Regions from separate parts of the Blautia sp. MSJ-36 genome, predicted to be linked through region 2. Evidence: riboswitches for the same ligand, from Rfam matches in the RefSeq annotation. Region 2 holds a riboswitch; the other holds the start of a gene.
The links. Region 2 has a riboswitch for FMN ahead of ribD (bifunctional diaminohydroxyphosphoribosylaminopyrimidine deaminase/5-amino-6-(5-phosphoribosylamino)uracil reductase RibD). Riboswitches for the same ligand answer to the same signal wherever they lie in the genome.
Positions count from the first base shown of each region.

Region 1 (3,748 bases), on a different contig from region 2:
TACAGCCCTCACAAGAGGTGTGCCACATGTGAAGCTGGCAGTGATCCATCCGGTAGAGTCTTACTGGCTTTTCTGGGGACCAAAGGAACAGACAGCACCGATCCGTGAGGAGATGGATGAAAACTTTATCCATATGATCGAATGGCTGCTTTATGGCACTGTTGATTTTGATTTTATTTCAGAATCTCTGCTTCCGGATCTGAATCAGGGACAGGAAGAGGAAAAACTTCTGAAGGTGGGAGTAATGAAATATGATACAGTTCTGGTACCGAACTGCCTGACACTTCGAAGCTCTACTTTGGAGATCCTTGAGAAATTTAAGGAAAGAGGCGGCCGGGTGATCTTTGCAGGACAGCTTCCGAAATATGCAGATGCCTATCCGTCAGACAGAGAGGTGCGAAGCTGGCAGAGAAGTGTGAGACTGTGGCATTCAGTAAGTACCGTCTGCTGGAGGCAGTAAAGGATGCAAGAGATATAGAGGTTCTGGAGGCCGACGGAAAACCTTCCACGAATCTGATTTATCAGATGAGGGAAGAAGGCAAAAACAGATGGCTGTTCCTCTGCCATGTAAACCGCACGGAAAAAGTTTCCGATGCCTGCATTATTATCAACGAGCTGCAGGAACGTAAGAAAAGTCAGGATCTTCCAAGGGAGGAAAAACTCCGCATCCGTATCTGTGGAACATGGAATGTGACCGTATATGATGCAATGACCGGTGAAATTTATCCGGTGAAAGCAGAGTACCATAAAGGGGACACCATTCTGAAGCAAAGCATGTTTGACCATGACAGCCTGCTTCTGTGGCTGGAATCTGCAGATGAAAAAACAGAGTCCGAAAAAACGGACAGCACAGAGAAAACAGTAATCCATGAACTTCCGATCTCAGATCAGGTGGAGATTGTCCGCAGTGAACCGAATGTAAGTATTCTGGATCTGGCTGAATATGCTTTTGACGGCGGGGAGTGGCAGTCGGAGGAAGAGATTCTCCGCATTGACAATCAGTTCCGTGAGAAGCTGGGATATCCACTTCGTATGGAGGCGTTTGCACAGCCATGGACCAATGACAGGGTGGAAGGATTCGAACATACTTTGTCCCTGCGCTTCCATATTCATACAGAAGCTCTGATGGAAGGAACTTTCCTTGCCATGGAAAATGATGAGAAAACAAAAATATTCCTGGATGGGAAAACTGTGGAAAACCGCGCGGAAGGATGGTATGTAGATCACTGTATCCGCAAAGTTCCGCTTCCGCAGATGGAAGCAGGAGAACATGAGCTGGTTGTGGAGATTCCTTATAATTCCAAAGTGAATATTGAAGCAATGTTCCTGCTGGGAGAGTTTTCCGTGAAAGCTGTGGGAAGAGACCAGGTGCTGGATGCAGTGAGCCACAAGGCAGCCTTCAGTGACCTTACCGTTCAGGGTTATCCGTTCTATGGTGGAAATGTGACATATAAAATTCCATTTATCAGCAAAGGCGGAGAAGTAAATGTACGGGCAAATCTGTTCCGCGCACCGGTTATGAAGGCTTCTGTGGATGGAAAAGAAGCGGGGTATATTGCATTTTCTCCTTATGAGTTATCTCTTGGTGAACTGCCGGCAGGAGAGCATCTCCTGGAGCTGACTGTATTTGGAAACCGGGTGAATACATTTGGAACCTTACACAACTGTGATCAGAAAGAAGACTGGTATGGACCAAATGCATGGAGGACAACCGGCGACCTCTGGTCCTATGAGTATCAGATAAAACCGTCAGGCCTTCTGAAAGCGCCGGTTCTTGCAGAGAAAAATTAAGGCTTGTAATTATAAAAAGAGCGCGTTATAATAAATCAATAAAAAGAAAATTTCTTCGGGGCAGGGTGTGATTCCCTACCGGCGGTATAGTCCGCGACCCGCTTCGGCGGCTGATCTGGTGAAATTCCGGAACCGACAGTAAAGTCTGGATGAGAGAAGAACGCGCAGTATTTGAAGAACGTGCTCAGCGCCCCGGGAAGAAGCTCCCGGGGCTTTTTATGTGAAGACATTTTTTTCGCATAAAGATTTCTTGTAGAAATTTTCTTTGAATATTTCTGAAGAAGGAGAGAGAGTTATGAGTGAACAGATATTACAGAGAGGAAATGCCGTGGAAAGAAGCAGAACAAGAACTATCGCGCAGGTAGCTATGCTTGGTGCTGTGGCAGGAGTATTAATGAATCTTGAGTTTCCGATCCCGTTTCTTGCACCGTCTTTTTATCAGCTTGATTTTTCCGAGGTACCGGTTATGGTAGGAACCTTCGCTATGGGACCTGTAGCAGGTATCCTGATCGAGCTTGTGAAGATTCTCGTACATCTTGTGACTAAGGGAACCATGACTGCCGGTGTTGGTGATGTTGCCAATTTCCTGTTTGGATGTGCCTATGTGGTACCGGCCGGCCTGATCTACCGTTTCCGTCATAAAAAGAGCAGAGTACATGCAGTTGCAGGTATGGCAGCGGGAACAGTTCTGACAGCGATCCTTGCATGCTTTGTCAATGCCTTTGTGCTGCTTCCGGCTTACGGTAAGGCTTTTGGAATGCCGATCGAGACCTTTATCCAGATGGGAAGCGCAGTACACAGCTCCGTAAACGGACTGCTTACCTTTGCACTGCTGATCATTGCTCCGTTTAATATCTTTAAATATGCACTGACATCTCTGATCGTATTTGTGATTTATAAGAAGATCCGTGTTGTACTGAAGGGCGACTGATCATAAGCAGCTGCCGGAGGATGATGGAAAGATCAGAAAATGGTGGTTTCAGATAAATATCTGAGAATATGAGAAATGCCATGTAATATATTGCCGATGGGCAGTAAGATTACATGGCATTTTTTATGTCAGGCGTTTTGTTCGGCAGCTTTCATGACTCCAAGCTCATGTCTGGCAAAAACAACGGCCAGCACAAATGCGGCAGTATCTGCAATTGGTCCTGCGTACATGACGCCATCGATTCCGAAGAAGACCGGGAAGATGACGATCAGCGGCAGCAGGAAGAGTACTTGCCTTGTGAGGGACATGATCACACCAAGCCTGGCTTTTCCAATGGAGGTAAAAAAGCCGGCGGACATAGGCTGGATTCCGTTGGCAAAGGTCATCAGCATGAAGATGCGGAGATATTTTTCTGCAAAATGAAAGTACAGGTCGCTGCCGTTTCCGAAGATACCTACGATCTGATGTGGGAAGAGCTGGAAGCAGATAAAAAATATGGTTGCGATCACAGTACATAAGGTTATGGAATAGCGGTATGTCTGGCGTACACGGCTGTATTTTTCGGCGCCGTAGTTAAATCCCCAGATGGGCTGGGAGCCTTGGGAGATTCCGATGCAGATGGCCATAAATACCTGATTGACTTTGGAAATGATTCCTGCACAGGCGATCGGAATATCACTTCCGTAGGCTGAGAGTGCTCCGTAATGGCGAAGTGTATTGTTCATGACGATCTGCACTGCAGCAATGGCAACCTGATTGATACAGGATGCCATTCCCAGAGAAAAAATAGCAGACAGATTGCGTGCCTCAGGGATCAGCATGGAGCGGTCCAGGTACATTTTCCGGAGTCTGGAAAAATAAAAAATGATCAGAAGTCCGGATACGACCTGACCGATCACGGTTGCCCAGGCTGCACCTTTGATGCCCCAGCCGAATCCAAAGATGAAAAGCGGGTCCAGGATGGTGTTGATGGCGGCTCCGGCCAGGATACAGGCCATGGAATAGGTGGGGCTCCTGTCTGCACGG
Region 1 covers NZ_JAHLPQ010000003.1:171,442-175,189, forward strand. The annotation lists gene KQI39_RS17275 (glycosyl hydrolase) at 1-460, shown strand, start outside; gene KQI39_RS17280 (hypothetical protein) at 424-1,791, shown strand; FMN riboswitch at 1,839-1,956, shown strand; gene KQI39_RS04075 (ECF transporter S component) at 2,087-2,722, shown strand; gene KQI39_RS04080 (MATE family efflux transporter) at 2,851-3,748, opposite strand, start outside.
Region 1: it holds a riboswitch for FMN, as region 2 does, so the genes downstream of both, KQI39_RS04075 (ECF transporter S component) here and ribD (bifunctional diaminohydroxyphosphoribosylaminopyrimidine deaminase/5-amino-6-(5-phosphoribosylamino)uracil reductase RibD) in region 2, are expected to answer to the same signal.

Region 2 (3,748 bases):
TTATGGCTCAGATCCAGAACGATCCGAAGGAGTCCCAGAAACCGGCTAAGGTTATCGAGGGAATGATCACAGGACGTATCAAGAAAGAGCTCAAAGAGATCTGCCTTCTTGACCAGACATACGTAAAAGCAGAGGACGGAAAACAGTCCGTTGCTAAATACGTAGAGCAGGTAGCAAAAGAGAACGGCGCTAAGATCCAGATTAAAGGCTTCGTTCGCTACGAGACAGGCGATGGTCTTGAGAAAAAAGAAGAGAACTTCGCTGAGGAAGTTGCAAAACAGATGGGTAAATAATCTGTTATCTGTATATCTTTAATAAGATCCATAAAACCCTTGAAAATCCAGTATTTTCAAGGGTTTTTCTTATATTATCCACTTCATATACTACATTATAAAATATGGATAGACTATAGTAACAGGAAGTTGCTTTTCAGAACATGGATCTATCTTTATAATAGGATAATGGAGGTGACGGCTATGGAAACAAAAAATGTAATCTTAAAACTTAGAACGGAAAGAGGAATGTCACAAGACGAGCTGGCAGATAAAATCATGGTAACAAGGCAGGCAGTATCACGTTGGGAAAATGGAGATACCGTTCCGAATACTGATACACTTAAGCTCTTATCGAAAGAATTTGATGTCTCGATCAATACGCTTCTGGGAGAACCGAGAAAGCTGATCTGTCAGTGCTGCGGGATGCCAATTGATGATGATTCCATATTGGGACGTGATAAGGATGGCGCATTAAATGAGGAGTATTGTAAATGGTGCTATGCAGATGGAACATACACATATAATGATATGGATGAATTGATTGATGTTTGTGTAAAGAATATGGTAAATGAAAGCTTTACCGAAGAACAGGCACGCACTTATCTGAAAGAAATGCTTCCAAAGTTAGATTACTGGAAAAGGTATGATGAACTTAGTGACAATGGGCAGTTTGAAGAGTTTAAAAAGCAATTGATAAATGAAATAAATGATTTACATATAGATGGACTTCCAAGGGTAGACAAGCTAAATGCACTTGTGGGGAAATATGTGAATCTGGAATATACTCTGCCTAATGGACAAAAAGTGAAATTCCTTGATGATCAGAAAACCTATCTGGGGAATCAACTGGAGTCTGAATTTGGAGGAGACAGGTGCTTCGGTATTTTGGCAAGTATGGATTTTATTCTGGTATGTACATATGAGAAGGATGGTGAAAATCCAGAATTGGTTATATACAAAAAAAGATGAGTATAGTATGCGGATTAGTGATTAGTTTCGTTACCGTTCACTGATAATATTCCGCATGGAATGAGTAAAATAAAAATTCCGCTTTACAAATAACAGATAAAGTATTAAAATAAACAAAAAGATATCTTCAGGGCAGGGTGAGATTCCCTACCGGCGGTAAAGCCCGCGAGCCGAAAGGTATGATCCGGTGAAATTCCGGGGCCGACAGTACAGTCTGGATGGAAGAAGATGATAGTACAGTTGATTTTTGTATGAATGAATGTAGTATCAGAGCTCTGAGATGGTGATCCATTTCAGAGCTTTTTATGTAGAAAATAAGCAGACATTCATTTATCGATCATATGTAACAGATCAATTCCACCCTGCAGATATTTCTGCAGGATTTTTTTGTATCTGGTACATCGTTTTCGAAATAAATATACCACTCACTTGTCTGTGAATCCGATTGCACAGGGCTAAAAGCCTCGGCCTACCAGGCAAAGAACAGGAATAAGAAAGAAGGAATAAAAATGACGGATCAGGAATATATGCTTCGAGCGATCCAGCTGGCTAAAAAAGGAGAAGGTTGGACGAATCCCAATCCGATGGTAGGGGCAGTGATCGTAAAAGACGGAAGGATCATCGGGGAAGGCTATCATAAAAAGTATGGAGAACTTCATGCAGAACGTAATGCTATTGCTTCTCTTACAGAATCAGCAGAAGGTGCAGTGATTTATGTTACGCTTGAGCCTTGCTGTCATCATGGAAAAACACCTCCATGTACGGAAGCGATCATTGAACAGAAGATAAGAAAAGTGGTGATCGGTTCCCGGGATCCGAATCCGAAAGTGGCGGGAAAAGGTGTACAGATGTTAAGGGAAGCCGGTGTAACAGTAGTTGAAGATTTTATGAGAGAAGAATGTGATCAGCTGAATCCGGTGTTTTTTCATTATATTACTATGAAGACTCCTTATGTAGTGATGAAGTATGCCATGACACTGGATGGGAAGATCGCAACGAAGACAGGAGCATCAAAATGGATCACCGGAGAAGCGGCACGAAAAGAAGTACAGCATATGCGGCATCAGTACATGGGAATTATGGCAGGCATTGGAACTGTGCTTGCAGATGATCCGATGTTAAACGTCCGGGTAGAAGGATGGAAAAGTCCTGTCAGGATTGTGTGCGACAGTAAGCTCAGGATCCCGCCGGACAGTCAGATCGTAAAAAGTGCGGAAAAGTACCGGACGATCGTGGCTTATGCAGATCAGAAAAATACAGAAGAAAAAATAAAAATATTACATACCATGGGAGTTGAGACCATTTACTGTCCAGATGAAAAGAATCAGATAGACCTTAAGAAGCTGATGACAGATCTTGGAAGCAAAGGCATTGACAGTATTCTCCTGGAAGGAGGCGGTACGTTAAATGACAGTGCCCTGCGAGCCGGAATTGTAAAGGAAGTACAGGCTTTTGTGGCACCAAAGCTGTTTGGCGGTGTGGCCGGGAAGACACCGGTAGAAGGTATCGGAGTTGAATTCCCGTCTGAAGCAGTGGAACTGAAATATACAGATATCTGCCAGATTGGTGAGGACATCCGGATAAGATGTCAGGTGTGTGAGAAAAAACAGGAGGAATCATGTTTACAGGAATCGTAGAAGAGAAAGGAAAAGTCCGTTATATACAGCTGACAGGAGAATCAGGGATCCTGGCAGTGAAAGCCCGGAAGGTCCTGGAAGGAACAAGGATCGGTGACAGTATTGCCGTGAATGGTGTGTGTCTGACAGTTACGTCGATCCAGCCGGACGGATTTACCGCCGATGTGATGGCAGAGACTATCAGAAGAAGCAGTCTTGGAAGCTGCAAGGCCGGAAGCCAGGTAAACCTGGAACGTGCAATGGCTGCAGACGGCAGGTTCGGAGGACACATAGTAAGCGGCCATATTGATGGGACTGGCGTGATACGTTCCATGCTCCGGGAAGAAAATGCCATCTGGGTATCGATTGAGACATCGCCACAGATTTTGCATCTGATCGTGGAAAAAGGATCCGTTTGTATTGATGGGATCAGCCTGACGGTTGCAAGGATTGATGAAGCTGGTTTTCAGGTGTCGGTCATTCCACATACAGGAGAAGAAACCACCCTTTTGGAAAAGGTGCCGGGGGATCTGGTTAATCTGGAAAATGATGTGATCGGAAAATACGTAGAAAAACTGCTTGGCATCAGAAAAAATGAAGAAGAGAAAAAAGAATCCGGAATTACGATGGAGTTTCTTGAAGAATTCGGGTTTTAGAACAGGAGGATATACAGTATGTCACAAAATTATCAGTACAACACAATTGAAGAGGCACTCAGGGATCTTAAGAAAGGAAAAATAGTTCTGGTCACAGATGATCCGGACAGAGAAAATGAGGGAGATCTGATATGTGCGGCAGAGTTTGCAACCCGGGAAAATATTAATTTCATGGCGACCTATGCAAAGGGTCTTATCTGTACACCGATGAGTGCGGAACTTGCGGCGAGAT
Region 2 covers NZ_JAHLPQ010000001.1:64,152-67,899, forward strand. The annotation lists gene tsf (translation elongation factor Ts) at 1-293, shown strand, start outside; gene KQI39_RS00315 (zinc ribbon domain-containing protein) at 477-1,244, shown strand; FMN riboswitch at 1,364-1,478, shown strand; gene ribD (bifunctional diaminohydroxyphosphoribosylaminopyrimidine deaminase/5-amino-6-(5-phosphoribosylamino)uracil reductase RibD) at 1,754-2,881, shown strand; gene ribE (riboflavin synthase) at 2,863-3,516, shown strand; gene KQI39_RS00330 (bifunctional 3,4-dihydroxy-2-butanone-4-phosphate synthase/GTP cyclohydrolase II) at 3,535-3,748, shown strand, end outside.